One region of the Streptomyces sp. NPDC103540 genome, then DNA from elsewhere that is predicted to be linked to it. Evidence: riboswitches for the same ligand, from Rfam matches in the RefSeq annotation. Region 1 holds a riboswitch; each other region holds the start of a gene.
What was found. A riboswitch is a leader RNA that binds a small molecule or an ion and turns the genes downstream of it on or off. The one in region 1 is predicted to bind cobalamin.
Positions count from the first base shown of each region.

Region 2: linked by a shared signal. The riboswitch ahead of metE (5-methyltetrahydropteroyltriglutamate--homocysteine S-methyltransferase) and the one ahead of ACZ6ZI_RS22495 (prenyltransferase/squalene oxidase repeat-containing protein) in region 1 are both predicted to bind cobalamin.
Region 3: linked by a shared signal. The riboswitch ahead of ACZ6ZI_RS15565 (ribonucleoside-diphosphate reductase subunit alpha) and the one ahead of ACZ6ZI_RS22495 (prenyltransferase/squalene oxidase repeat-containing protein) in region 1 are both predicted to bind cobalamin.
Region 4: linked by a shared signal. The riboswitch ahead of ACZ6ZI_RS14505 (energy-coupling factor ABC transporter permease) and the one ahead of ACZ6ZI_RS22495 (prenyltransferase/squalene oxidase repeat-containing protein) in region 1 are both predicted to bind cobalamin.

Region 1 covers NZ_JBVJMA010000009.1:99,141-102,529, forward strand. Annotated here, with positions in the region: gene ACZ6ZI_RS22495 (prenyltransferase/squalene oxidase repeat-containing protein) at 1-1,244, opposite strand, end outside; cobalamin riboswitch at 1,345-1,473, opposite strand; gene ACZ6ZI_RS22500 (prenyltransferase/squalene oxidase repeat-containing protein) at 1,867-3,389, shown strand, end outside.
Region 2 covers NZ_JBVJMA010000002.1:230,958-234,346, forward strand. Annotated here, with positions in the region: gene aceB (malate synthase A) at 1-342, shown strand, start outside; gene ACZ6ZI_RS05665 (3-hydroxybutyryl-CoA dehydrogenase) at 339-1,232, shown strand; cobalamin riboswitch at 1,440-1,665, shown strand; gene metE (5-methyltetrahydropteroyltriglutamate--homocysteine S-methyltransferase) at 1,835-3,389, shown strand, end outside.
Region 3 covers NZ_JBVJMA010000005.1:486,417-489,805, reverse strand. Annotated here, with positions in the region: gene ACZ6ZI_RS15565 (ribonucleoside-diphosphate reductase subunit alpha) at 1-990, opposite strand, end outside; cobalamin riboswitch at 1,135-1,269, opposite strand; gene ACZ6ZI_RS15560 (GNAT family N-acetyltransferase) at 1,311-1,823, opposite strand; gene ACZ6ZI_RS15555 (YbdD/YjiX family protein) at 2,034-2,231, opposite strand; gene ACZ6ZI_RS15550 (carbon starvation CstA family protein) at 2,228-3,389, opposite strand, start outside.
Region 4 covers NZ_JBVJMA010000005.1:250,010-253,398, reverse strand. Annotated here, with positions in the region: gene cbiQ (cobalt ECF transporter T component CbiQ) at 1-378, opposite strand, end outside; gene ACZ6ZI_RS14510 (energy-coupling factor ABC transporter substrate-binding protein) at 382-750, opposite strand; gene ACZ6ZI_RS14505 (energy-coupling factor ABC transporter permease) at 747-1,454, opposite strand; cobalamin riboswitch at 1,484-1,678, opposite strand; gene ACZ6ZI_RS14500 (AMIN-like domain-containing (lipo)protein) at 1,827-2,339, opposite strand; gene ACZ6ZI_RS14495 (SsgA family sporulation/cell division regulator) at 2,522-2,929, opposite strand; gene ACZ6ZI_RS14490 (hypothetical protein) at 3,136-3,389, opposite strand, start outside.

The sequences.
Region 1 (3,389 bases):
CCGGACGGAGCGGCGGAGGTGACCGCCGCGTTGAGGACGTCACCGAGGGTGGTGGTCGCAGCGGTCGGGGTGAAGGACACCGAGCAGACCTTGAGGCCGCCCGCGCCGTCGTCGATCGTCACCGCCAGCTTCGTCGCCGTCCCCGCGGTGAAGGTGGATTGGGCGACCCACTGCGGGGCTCCGGGGGTGACCGGGACGGGCGGGGCGGTGGTGAAGCCGCCGCCCGCGACCGCGCGCAGCGCGTCGATGGAGGCGTACGCGGTCGGGGTGGTGTCGGACGGCTTGTACTTGAAGCCGCCGGCGGGGTTGTACTGGTTGGCGATGAGGAAGTCGATCGGGGTCTTGCCGCTGCCGGTGAGGAAGTCGCCGGTCTGCGGGTTGAAGCCGCAGGCGTTCAACCCGGCCACGCCCCAGCCGTTGGAGCTGGTGTTGACCCCGTAGAGGGAGTTGAAGGCGCCGCTGCCGGAGACGAGGGTGCTCTTGAGGAAGTTCTTCGCCTGGACGACGTCGGTGTCGGTGTTGGGGACGCCGGAGGCGCACAGGGCGGCCATGGCGGCGCCGGTCATGTCGACGTCGCTCGCCGAGTTCAGGACGGTGGGATTGCCCTCGGCCTTGTTGAAGGTCCACCCGCCGTCCACGTGCTGGTTGGCCCGGATGCGGGTGACCATGGAGTCCGTCAGCGCCTGCGGCACCCGCTTCGCGCCGCCCTGGGTCTTGGCGCCACCCAGCGCGAGGGCGGCGAAGACCGTGCCGTTGAAGTTCCCGGACGGGCCGAAGTAACCGGCCTCGGCGGTCTGCCAGTAGGAGTAGATGTTGGCTATCAGGTTGCGGGAGGCCGAGACGCGGGCCGGATCGATGCCGGCAGCGTACGCGTTGAGGGCGCCGCGCTCGTAGTCGGTGACCACCGGGGAGGCCTGCGGCCAGCCCGCCGTCGACAGCAGGTTGCGGTAGACGGTGCGGGCGTTCTTGGTGGTGTCGCCGCCCGGGTAGACGTCGGCGACGGCCGTGCCGGTGGCCGCGAAGGCCGTGAACGCCCACTCGTTGGACAGTCCCGCGCCCGCGTACGAACCGTCGGCGGCCTGGAGGGACTTGAGGTATGCCACACCGTTCGTCTTGGACGTGGCGATCTGGGCGGGCGAGGAGGTGGCGAAGGCGGGCAGCGCGGTGAGGACGAGCGCGCCCAGCGCGGCGGGCACCGCCAGGGTGAGACGGCGGGAGGAGGTGCGGGTACGGGTACGGGACATGGCCTGCTCCTGGAATGGGGGACGCCGACCAGGCCGTGGCTCGGGCGGGCGGGCGGCCCGGAGCTCGGCGGCGGCCGTCCGATCGCGTGGTACGGCTTGTGATGTGCCTCGCCGCATGGGCATTCGGGCTCGGGACGGCCCCCTGCCGTCCCACACCGCTGCGCGTCAGCCCCGGATTCGCGCCGGGTTCCCCCATGTGGCAGCCCAGGACGCTACCCGAGTGATCAAGGGTCCGCCAGCCGCCGTACCCGGCACGGGCAGGAGCGGCCGACGGTGTGTCACATGAGACGCAGACCACCTTGACGCTGTCTTTATCCGCGTGTTCCACTCCGACTGATAAGCACTCAGCTCCAGGGGAAGCCGGTCGAAATCCGGCGCTGACCCGCAACCGTAGGCCCGGCACCGTCCGGGCGAGTCGGAATGCCTGGAGCCAGGTTTTTGCAGCGAGAGACGCCGTCGCGGACTACGGCGTGGTTCGAACGGCTTCCCTTCCCCGTGTACCCCACGGGCCGCGGAGGCCCTTTTCGCCACGCACTGGTCCGCCCGGCCGACACGAGGGGCCGTGGTGGGGACCGCACAGCAATCAGAGCGACACCTGGGGAGCACGGGGCTGTTGTCGCTCATGTCAGCGGCGCTGCTGACCTTGGCCGCCGCGAGCGCCGCCTTCGTGGGCGGCACGGGGCCCGCCACGGCCGACCCGATCGAGCGGTGCACCGCCACCACCGGCGCGATCGTCGCCGTGGACTTCGCCCCGTTCGGCGGCAGGGTGGAGAAGGGCTGCGACACCACTCCCACCACCGGCTACGAGCTGCTCCAGACGGCCGGCTTCAGCATGACGGGCACCGTGCACGACGGTCCCGCCTTCCTCTGCCGCATCGGCAAGGGCACGGGTACGCAGTACCCCACGCCGGAAAGGGAAGCCTGCGTCCTGACCCCGCAGGCCACCGCCTACTGGTCGTACTGGACGGCCTCGCCGGGGCAGCGCAAGTGGTCCTACAGCCAGCTGGGAGCCATGGCCCGCAAGCCCAAGCCCGGCGACGTCGAGGCCTGGGTCTACGGCGGCACCGACGTCGGCGGCGGCACGAAGGGGCAGCCGTCCTTCACCCCCGACGACGTACGCGGCTACACCACCCCCGACCCGACCGTCCCGACGGCCCCGCCCAAGGTGCCCGCCGGCCGGATCGACGTCCCCGCCGCCACGCGCTGGGTCACCGGGACGCTCAAGGAAGGCGACCGCGTCGTCGACGAGGGCTCCACCACCCCGAACCACCTCCTCACCACCGAGGCCGTCTTCGCCCTCGTGGCGGCGGACCGCAAGAGCCCCGTGGCCAGGAAGATCGCCGATTTCCTCGACACGCCCGCGCAGACCGACGCGTACGCCTACCCGGCCGGCAAGGACGCGATCCCGGACGCCACCGCGGCGGCCCGGCTCGCGCTGGTCGCGGAGGCCACCGGCAAGGATCCTCGCGCGTTCGGCGGGCACGACCTGCTCGGCGACCTCGTGAAGTACGCCTGCCCCCGCGACATCGGGGACGGCGAGAGGGTCGAAGGCTGCTTCACCAAGGGCGACTTCCGTACCACCGGTCAGGCCGACGCCCAGGCCATGGCCGTCATCGCCCTGGTCAACGCCGGTGTGACGCCGCCGGCCGGCTCGGTGGCCCGACTGGCGGCCCTCCAGTGCGAGGACGGCGGGTTCACCAGCATCCTCATCCGGCCCGGAAGCCCGGGATGCGAGAGCGAGGCCGGCGCCACCGGTCTGCTCACCCTGGCCCTGGAGCGGGGCGGCGGCCACGAGGCGGTGCTCCAGAAGGCCCGCAACTACCTGAAGCGGTCGCAGCTGCCCACCGGCGCCTGGCCCGCCGTCTACTACGAGACGACCGGCAACCCGACCGCCACCGCCTGGGCCGCCCAGGCGCTGCGCGCCCTCGGGGACGAGAGGTTCGCGGACGCCGGCGTCTCCTGGCTGGCCAAGCGGCAGTTGGCGACGGGCGGATTCGGGTTCGGCGAGGACGACACCGAGCCCAGGCTGTACCCCACCGCGACCGCCGCCCTCGCGGGCGCCGGCAGCGATCTCGCCGCCGTGACCGCCAAGCCGGCCACACCGCCGACCACTCCGCCGGCGGGCGAGGGGCCCGACGCGAGGAA
Region 2 (3,389 bases), on a different contig from region 1:
GGCGTACGCACCAACATCGCCGTCGCGCTGCGGTACTTCGACGCCTGGCTGCGCGGTCGGGGGGCCGTCGCCCTCGACGGGCTGATGGAGGACGCCGCCACCGCCGAGATCGCCCGCGTCCAGGTCTGGCAGTGGCTGCGCCACCGGGTCGTCGACCGCGAGACGGTGCTGCGCCTGCTGGAGGAGGAACTCACGGCGTTGGGCGCCCAGTACCCGTGGGCGGCGTTGGACGAGGTCCGGGAGCTGTTCGAGCGGACGGCGCTGGCCTGCGAACTGCCGCTGTTCTTCACGCCCGGGGCCTACAGCCGCCACCTCGTGCGGCTCGCGGAGCGTCGGGCGTGAGCGGGGACGTGCGGCGCGTGGGCGTCGTCGGCGGCGGACGGATGGGCGCGGGCATCGCCGAGGTCTGCGCGCGGGCCGGGCTCGACACCGTGCTGTGCGAGGTGGACGCGGTCGCGGCCCGCGCCGCCCGGGAGCGGATCGCCGTCTCCCTCGAACGGGCGGTGCAGCGGGGCGGGCTCGACCGGATCTCCGCCGAGTCGGCGCTCGAACGGGTCACGGCCGTCGCTGACCTCGGCGATCTCGCGGACCGGCAGTTGGTCGTCGAGGCCGTCCCCGAGGACGCCGGGGCGAAGGCGGGGGTGTTCGCCGCGCTCGACAAGGTCGTCGAGGATCCGCGGGCGGTCCTCGCCACGAACACCTCGTCGATCCCCGTGATGCGCCTCGGCATGGCCACCGCCGGTCGCGCCGACCGCGTCGTCGGCCTGCACTTCTTCAACCCCGTGCCGGTCCTGCCGCTCGTGGAGGTCGTGACGACCCTGCACACCGCGCCGGACACCGTCACGGCCGTGACGGACTTCGCGACGCGGACCCTGGGCAAGACGGTGATCCACTCCCGGGACCGTGCGGGCTTCGTCGTCAACGCCCTCTTGGTCCCCTACCTGTTGGCCGCGATCCGGATGACGGAGTCGGGCCACGCCAGTGCCTCGGACGTCGACCTCGGCATGGAGCTGGGCTGCGCCCATCCCATGGGTCCGCTGAAGCTCGCGGACCTGATCGGACTGGACACGGTCGCCGCCATCGCCGAGTCGCTCCACGCCGAGTTCAAGGAACCCCTGTACGCACCGCCGCCGCTGCTGTCGCGGATGGTGGAGGCGGGGCTGCTCGGTCGCAAGACCGGCCGCGGGTTCCACGTGTACGACCGGGTCGAGGAGCCCGGACGGCCGGGCTGAGGGGCCCGGCGCGGGGCCGCCGGCCGAGGGTCCGGCGCGCCGCGGTGCGGGGGCGGGCAGCGGGTGGTGCCGCTGCCCGCCCCGTCCGCGTGCCGCCCCGCCCGCACGGGCGGCGGGACGGCGGCCGCGGCACCGGGATGCCGGGGCCGTGTCTCATCTCACCGTCCGCATGGCGAGACGCGCGCCGCGTGCGCGCACGGCGGACCGTACTCTGACCGGGCAGCTGGTTCGCCCCGTCCGCCAGGCGGGATGCGTCGTAAGAGGGAACCCGGTGGGAATCCGGGACTGCCCCGCAGCGGTGAGCGGGAACGACCGCCGTCATACGCACTGGGACCGGACAACGGTCCTGGGAAGCGACGGCCAGTAGGTGCCCGCCGGGAGACCGGCAGGCGTGCCCGCGAGTCCGAAGACCTGCCCGTTGCCCGCACGCGGACGTATTCCGCGGGCGGACATCCCGGTGACCTCGTGGGCGGGTCGGCGTACACGACGAGCGGCACGTGCGGTGTGTTTCCCCGCGGCGTGGTCCGCGCGTCCTGTCGTCCCTTCGCGTCCGCGTCCCGTCGTCCGGGATGTTGTGGACACATCTCGCGAAGGAGAGTTCCGTGACAGACAGGCCCGCAGCCGAGGCGACACGCGCCACCGTGTACGGCTACCCCCGCCAGGGGCAGGACCGGGAACTGAAGAAGGCCGTCGAGGGCTACTGGAAGGGCCGCGTCACCGCCGAGGCCCTCGGGGAGACCGCCCGCGAACTGCGCCGCTCGAACTGGCGGCAGTTGGCCGAGGCCGGTGTCCACGAGGTGCCCTCCGGGGACTTCTCGTACTACGACCACGTCCTGGACACCAGCGTCATGGTCGGCGCCGTCCCCGCGCGGCACCGCGCGGCCGTCGAGGCCGACGCCCTCGACGGGTACTTCGCGATGGCCCGGGGCACGCAGGACGTCGCCCCGCTCGAAATGACCAAGTGGTTCGACTCGAACTACCACTACCTGGTGCCCGAGCTCGGCCCCGACACCGTCTTCACCGCCGACTCCGCCAAGCAGGTCGCCGAGCTGCGCGAGGCCCTCGCCCTCGGCCACACCGCCCGCCCGGTCCTCGTCGGCCCCGTCACCTACCTGCTGCTGGCCAAGCCCGCACCCGGCGTGGCCGACGACTTCCAGCCGATCACCCTCCTCGACCGGCTGCTGCCCGTCTACGCCGAGGTCCTGGCCGACCTGCGCGGCGCCGGCGCCGAATGGGTCCAGCTGGACGAGCCGGCGCTCGTCCAGGACCGCACCCCGGCCGAACTGAACGCCGCCGCCCGCGCCTACCGCGACCTCGGCGGCGCCGAAGAGCGCCCGAAGTTGCTGGTCGCCTCGTACTTCGGGCGGCTCGGCGACGCCCTGCCCGTCCTGGCCAAGGCGCCGATCGAGGGCCTGGCCCTGGACTTCACCGAGTCGGGCGCCGCCAACCTCGACGACCTCGCGGCGGCCGGCGGACTGCCGGGCAAGCGCCTGGTGGCCGGCGTCGTCAACGGCCGCAACATCTGGATCAACGACTACGAGAGGTCCCTGGCCACCCTCGGCACCCTGCTCGGGCTCGCCGGGCGGGTGGACGTCGCCGCGTCCTGCTCCCTCCTGCACGTCCCGCTGGACGCCGCCGCCGAACGCCAGATCGACCCGCAGATCGCCCGCTGGCTCGCCTTCGCCCGCCAGAAGACGCGGGAGATCACCGTCCTGGCACGCGGCCTCGACCGGGGCACGGACTCCATCGCCGCCGAACTCGCGGCCAACCGGGCCGACCTGGCCTCCCGGGCCGGCTCCGCCCTGACCCACGACCCCGCCGTGCGCGCCCGCACCGCGGCCGTCACCGACGCCGACGGCCGCCGCTCCCAGCCGTACGCGCTGCGGAGCGCGGCCCAGCGCGCCCACCTGGGCCTCCCGCTGCTGCCGACGACGACCATCGGATCCTTCCCGCAGACGAACGAGCTGCGCACCGCGCGCGCCGACCTGCGGGCGGGGCGGATCGACGCCGGCGCCTACGAGGAGCGGATCAAGGACGAGATCCGCGAGGTCCTCGCCTTCCAGGAGAAGGCCGGGATCGACGTCCTCGTCCACGGCGAGCCCGAGCGCAACGACATGGTCCAGTACTTCGCGGAGCAGCTCACCGGCTACCTCGCCA
Region 3 (3,389 bases), on a different contig from region 1:
CGTGTTGTCGCGGAGCTCCAGGAACTCCTCGATGTCCGCGTGCCAGGTCTCCAGGTAGACGGCGGCCGCGCCCTTGCGGCGACCGCCCTGGTTCACGGCCGCGACGGAGGCGTCGAGGGTCTTCAGGAACGGGACGATGCCGTTCGAGTGGCCGTTCGTGCCGCGGATCAGGGAGCCGCGGGCCCGGATGCGCGAGTACGACAGACCGATGCCGCCGGCGTGCTTGGAGAGGCGGGCGACCTGGTGGTAGCGGTCGTAGATCGAGTCCAGCTCGTCCAGCGGGGAGTCCAGCAGGTAGCAGGAGGACATCTGCGGGTGGCGGGTGCCGGAGTTGAACAGCGTGGGGGAGGACGGCAGGTAGTCGAGGCGGCTCATCAGCCGGTAGAGCGAGGCCACTTCCTCGACGGCCTGGACCGTGTCGTTCTCGGCGAGACCACAGGCCACGCGCAGCATGAAGAACTGCGGGGTCTCGATCACCTGGCGGGTGATGGGGTGGCGCAGCAGGTAGCGGCTGTGCAGGGTGCGCAGGCCGAAGAAGCCGAAGCGGTCGTCCGCGCCCTCGGCGAGGGCGTGCTCGACGAGGGAGTTCAGCCGGGCCGCGTGCGCGGCGACGAACTCGGCGGTGCGGTCGGCGATCAGGCCCTCGCGGTGGCCGACGGCGACGGATTCGGCGAAGGAGACGGAGCCCTGGCTCGCGGCCTCGTCGGCCACGGCCAGCGTCAACAGGCGGGCGGCGAGGCGGGAGTACGCCGGGTCCTCCGAGATGAGGCCGGCCGCGGCCTCCGTGGCGAGCCCCCGCAGCTCGGCCTCGTCCGCGACGGAGCTGCGCCCGCGCAGGGCGGCGGCGGCGACCCGGCCCGGGTCGGTGTCGGGAAGGTCGGCCGTCAGCTCGGTGAGGGTGCGCAGCAGCGCGGCACCGGGGCCCCCGCCCTCGGTTGCGGCTGCGGGCTGGTCGGACTCGGCGCGCGGTGCGGCAGGCGCGATGGTCACGGGGGGAGCTCTCCCTCGCTCGGCCCGGTCATCGGCGGGGCGGGGCGCGAGCGGGCGCACGCGGGCGCGACGGATCGCGACACACCGCATGGCGTCCACCGGCCCAACCGCGAGGCCCGGACGTGGTCGGCACCCGGATCGGTCGAGCCGGGCGCGCTGTCGGCAGGTCCTCGGACTCGCGAGTACACCGAAATGGCATACGTCATACCGTTGCGGGACAGTTCCGGATTCGCACCGGATTCCCCTGCGGCGACAGCAGCCATGAGCATACATGTGGGGGCGCCCCGATGCTGTAGCCCCCACATGTTGTGTCGGCGCGGCTACTGCTCGGGGGCGTACAGCTCCAGGGCGTAGGTGAGCAGGGGCACGGTGGGGACCGGGGCCCAGTCCCGTTCGGGGGTCCGTACGAAGCCCAGCCGCTCGTAGATCCGGTGCGCGGCGGGGCTCTGGGCCTGGGTGGAGAGCACCAGTCGGGTGACGCCGTCGAGGGCGCGGGCGCGCCCGACGCAGGCCCGCACGAGGGCCTCGCCGGCGCCCCGGCCGCGTCCGGCGCGGGCCACGGTCAGCATCCGGAACTCGGCCTCGTCGGGCCCGGCGATGTCGGCCATGCGGCTGCCGGGCGGGGCGAAGGTCACCCCGCCGAGCAGGACGCCGTCCAGGGTGGCCACGAGCACCTCGGCGTCGGCCGCCCGGCCGGCGACGTCGCGCAGCGCCCGCTCGTAGGAGTCGTCGGTGTTGCCGTCCAGGAGGCCGTCGTCGAGGTAGGCCCGGGCGGTGATGTCGCCGAGCTCCGCGTAGTCGGCGGGTTCGGCCGTTCTGATCACGATGTCCATGCCGTCGAGTGTGCGTCAGGGGCGGCCGGTCGTGGGGGGCCGGGATGGCGGGGAGCGGCCCGGGAAACGACCCCGGAGGCGGCGCGGAGGGTCGTGCGGCGCGGCGTTCGCGCGGCGGGGCCCCGCCGCCCCGGGTGGGGGCGGCGGGGCCCTGTGGCGGCCCCTCGGGGCCGTGCGCGTACCGTCCGCACGCGGCGTGCGGACGGCCGCTCAGCAGCAGCGGAAGCCCTCGCGGGGGTCCGCCTCGCGGGCGTCGGTGCGGGCCCGTTCGAAGGCCCGACGGGTCATGACCTCGGCCTCGGGGTCGTGCGCGCGGGCGTGGGCGACGTAGCGGTCGTACGCCGCCTCGCCCGAGAACTCCCGTACGAAGAACCGGGCCTTCGCCAGCGCCCCGCGCACCCCGCTCACGCGACCGGTTCCTTGACCCGGCCGCCGCCCCCGTCGAGGCCTGCGGCGGCGAGTTCGGCCTTCTCCTCGGCGGTGGCGATCAGCCCGGCCGGGGCGACGATCTTCGACTCGGTCCACGGCACCTCGGACAGGCGTACGGAGGCCGGGTCGGCGATGGCCTTGAAGCAGGTCCGGGCGGCGTCCAGCAGCACGATGACGATCAGCACGGCGAAGAGCACGGACAGGACGCCGTCGACCGTGGCGTTGGTGACCACGGTGTGCATCTCGTCCATGTTCTTGGCGGGCGGCAGGACCTTCCCGGCGTCGATGCCGCCCTGGTACTTGTCGCGCTGGGCGAAGAAGCCGACCTTCACGTCGTCCGAGAAGATCTTCTGGTAGCTGGCGGTGAGGGTGACGGCCACGTCCCAGGCCAGCGGGACGCCCGTGACCCAGGCCCACTTGAGCCGGCCGGACTTGATCAGCAGGGTGGTGCAGACGGCCAGGGCCACGGCCGCGAGCAGCTGGTTCGCGATCCCGAAGAGCGGGAACAGCTGGTTGATGCCGCCCAGCGGGTCCTTCACGCCGACCCACAGGAAGTAGCCCCAGCCGCCGACGACGATCGCGCTGGCCAGCCAGACGCCGGGCTTCCAGCTGACGTCCTTGAAGGACTTGTGCACGTTGCCGAGGGTGTCCTGGAGCATGAACCGTCCGACACGGGTGCCCGCGTCGACCGTGGTCAGGATGAAGAGGGCCTCGAACATGATGGCGAAGTGGTACCAGAACGCCTTCATGCCCGCTCCGCCGATGACGGCGGAGAAGATCTCCGACATTCCGAGTGCGAAGGTCGGCGCGCCGCCGGTGCGGGAGAGCAGGCTCGCCTCCTCGACGTCCTTCGCCGCCTGCGCGAGGGCCTCCGGCGAGATGGCGAAGCCGAAGTTGGTCACCGCCGTCGAGGCGCTCTGCACGGTGGCGCCGATGACGCCGCCGGGGGAGTTCACCGCGAAGAACAGGCCGGGCTCGATGATGCTCGCGGCTATCACCGCCATGACGGCGACGAAGGACTCGGTGAGCATGGCGCCGTAGCCGATGACCCGGACCTGGGTCTCCTTCTGGATCATCTTCGGCGTGGTGCCGGAGGAGACCAGCGAGTGGAAGCCCGACAGGGCGCCGCAGGCGATG
Region 4 (3,389 bases), on a different contig from region 1:
CGACACCGGGGTGGTGAAGGCGAACAGCAGCACCCCCAGCGAGGCCGCCGACGTGCGCAGCAGCAGCTCGCCCGCGTGCCGGGGCCCGTCGGGCGCCAGGGCGAGGAACCCGTCCGGGCCGCCCACCGACACCAACAGCGGTAGGGCCCCGGTCACGCAGAAGCCCAACGGGACCCGGAAGGCCCGCCACAGCTGCCGCCGGCCCACCCCGGCCGGGCCGAGCAGCACGGCCAGGGTGGCGGCGCCCACCAGCGGTCCGCCCGGCCAGGGGGGCAGGGCGACGGCGGTGACCGTCAGCCCGAGCCCCAACAGGGCCTTCTCCAACGGGTGGCGGCCCCGCCAGCGACTGCTGTGGGCCGCCACGTCGATCGGCAGCACCGGCTACGACTCCCGGGCGGCCGCACCGGCCCCGGAGGCCGTCCCGGCCTCGGCCCGCGCCTCGGCCCGTGCCTGCTCCGCTCCCTGGCGACGCCCCTTGCGGACCCCGAAGTAGTAGGCGAGGACGCCCGCGCCGAGCGCCGCCTGGAGGGCGAACAGCGCCGACTCGACCTCCCCCGACGGGGGTTCGTAGAGCGGCGAGAACCACGGCTCGTAGTCCGGCTTCAGCTCGGTGATGGCGGCCTCGGCCTGCGCGTCGGCGCCGGCGAACGGCTCCTCCTTGTGGTCGCCCATGCCGAAGGCGAGCGGGATCACGGCCAGCGCCGCGACCAGGAGCAGCAGCAGCGTGTTGATCTTCGCGTTGCGGGTCATCGGGCCGTCGCCTCCAGGTCGGTCTGTCCGGCGGTCCGGCCGGTGAGCTTGGCGACGCCGAGCCGGACCAGGTCCGACTTGCTGGACTGCATCAGCAGGCGCATCACGAGCACGGTCAGCAGCCCCTCGCTGACGGCCAGCGGGATCTGGGTGAGCGCGAAGATGCCGGCGAACTTCTCCAGCGAGCCCACGAAGCCGCTCGCCGGGTCCGGGAAGGCCAGCGCGAGCTGGACGGAGGTCACGCAGTAGGTGACCAGGTCCGCGAAGAAGGCGCCGAAGAAGACGCCGACCATGAGCGGGGCCCCGTACTTGCGCAGGAGCCGGTAGACGCCGTAGCCCGCCCAGGGGCCGGCGACGGCCATGGAGAAGACGTTGGCGCCCAGGGTGGTGAGGCCGCCGTGGGCCAGCAGCAGCGCCTGGAAGAGCAGGGTGATCGTACCGAGCACCGCCATGATCGGCGGTCGGAAGAGGATGGCCCCGAGCCCCGTTCCCGTCGGGTGGGAGCAGCTGCCCGTCACCGAGGGGATCTTCAGGGCGGACAGGACGAACGTGAACGCTCCGGAGGCCCCGAGCAACAGCGTGCTCTCCGGGTTGGCCTTCACCTCGCGGGTGAGGGCGCGCACGCCGTGGACGACGAACGGGGCGGACGCGGCGCCCCAGGCGACCGCGTGCAAGGGGGGCAGGAACCCCTCGGCTATATGCATGGGTAGAGAGACCTCTCCAGCACCTCGTGGATGGACGACGCGCCTCGGCCGGTCTCCTGGCTGACGGGTACTGATGCCCTGGCTCCGCCTTCCCGGGGCCGCGCGGTTCCCCGCGTGGACCCAGTGGCTTCCCGCAGGAGTGGAGCCGGACTTCCCGATCACAGTGGCGAGGGCCGCTCCGGTTTCCCACCGGCTTCCCGAACACCAAGGCCCGACGACCCTAGTCGGCCGCGCGTACCGTAACAAGCCGGACCGGACGGTAGCCCCGGCCGCGCTCCCGCGGTGCGCGCGGGCGGGATCCCGACGCACGGCGACCGGCGCCCCCCCCGGGGGGACGCCGGTCGCCGTGTCGTCGTACGGTGCGCCGCGGTGTCAGCAGGTGTTCGGGTGCGCGATGTCCACCACGACCCGCTCCGGCGAGTGCAGCACGGTGGTGCCGTAGGCCGGCTTGGTGTCGAAGGCGGCCCCGAGGGTGACGTACCCCTCGAAGTCGCCGGTCAGGGCGAGGCCCTTGAGCTTGCTGAGGTAGATCTTCTGGAGCCGGGGACCCTGGTAGACGTTCTGTCCGGCGTCGTTGTGCGCGGCGGCCGGGTGCAGGCGGATCTCCAGGAAGTACTTCCCCGCCAGCGGGACGGGCTTGCCGGACCCGTCGTACACGAGCTGCGAGACGGGGCTGACGGTGACCTCGGGGACGTAGCCCTGGAGGTCGACCACGATCCGGTCGAACGTGCAGTGACCGCCCCAACGGGCGTTGACGACGAGCGGGGTCTGGGTGGAGGCGGCGGCCGCGGATGCCGGTGCGGCCAGACCGATGCCGACGGTGAGCAGTGCGCCCGTGGCCAGGGCCACGATCTTGCGACGGCGCGAGCGGGGCAGGTGGCGCATGGCGTCCCCCGATTCCTCTTGAGACGGGGATGGCTGTCACCCGGGTAGACGCGGCGGCGCCCCGCGCGGTTGCGGCTCCGGCGGGCCGGGCGCAGGGCGGATCGAGTGGACGGCGGACGGCGGACCGGGCGGACGGCGGACCGGCTGTGCGGCGGGCCGGGCGGCGTACGGCCGGTCCGCGGTCAGTGCGCCAGCAGCGCGCTCAGCTGCGCGTCCAGGTCGTAGTGCCGCCGCTCCTGGCCGCGCGGCACCAGTTCCGTCATGCGCCGGCACAGGGCCCGTACGTCCTTGGCCCGGGCCGACACCACACAGCTGCGGCCGCCGTTGCCGAAGGCCAGGAACACCCGTGGCTCGGTCCCCGCGCGGACGGGCCAGACCTGTATGTCGCCCTCGCCGGTGGCGACGGTCTCCCCCTCGATCAGCAGGTCGCGGGAGAAGACCCAGCGGGCGAGGTGCGTACCGCCGCCCCGGAAGTCGAGGGCCAGCTCGTAGGGCCGGTCCGTGCGGTAGACGAAGGCGCCCTGGAGCGGGACGGTCGGCGGGGCGACCTCCAGCCGGAGGGGCAGGACACGGTGTTCGGTGGTGGCCATGGGCGGCTGCCTTCCTTCGCGCGGGATGGTGCACGGACCCCCCTTCGGCACGCTAGCCCACCCCCACGACCCGGGGCGGGGCCGAAGGTCCCGAGCCGGGCGGGCCGCTGGACCCCACTTGCCCCGCGCGGGGCCCCGTACGCGCGAGGGCCCGTCCTCCGCGCGGAGGACGGGCCCGAAGGGCGCGGCGGGCGGCCGCGCGCCCGCTACGGCAGCGGGTTGTAGACCAGCGAGTCGTGGTCGTTGGACTGGCCGATCGCGGTGAAGCCGGAGCCGTTGGCCTGGGCACCGTTGTTCTGGTTCGACGCCCCGAAGCCGGACGCGACCTGCTGGGCGGTGGAGGAGTTGCCGAGGTTGCTGCCCCCGACTCCGCTGCCGAGGATGCCGGCGAGGGCCGCGTTCGAGGCGGTGCCCGCGGCGCCGGCCCCGTTGTCCGCCTGCGCCACGCCCGACAGGAGCA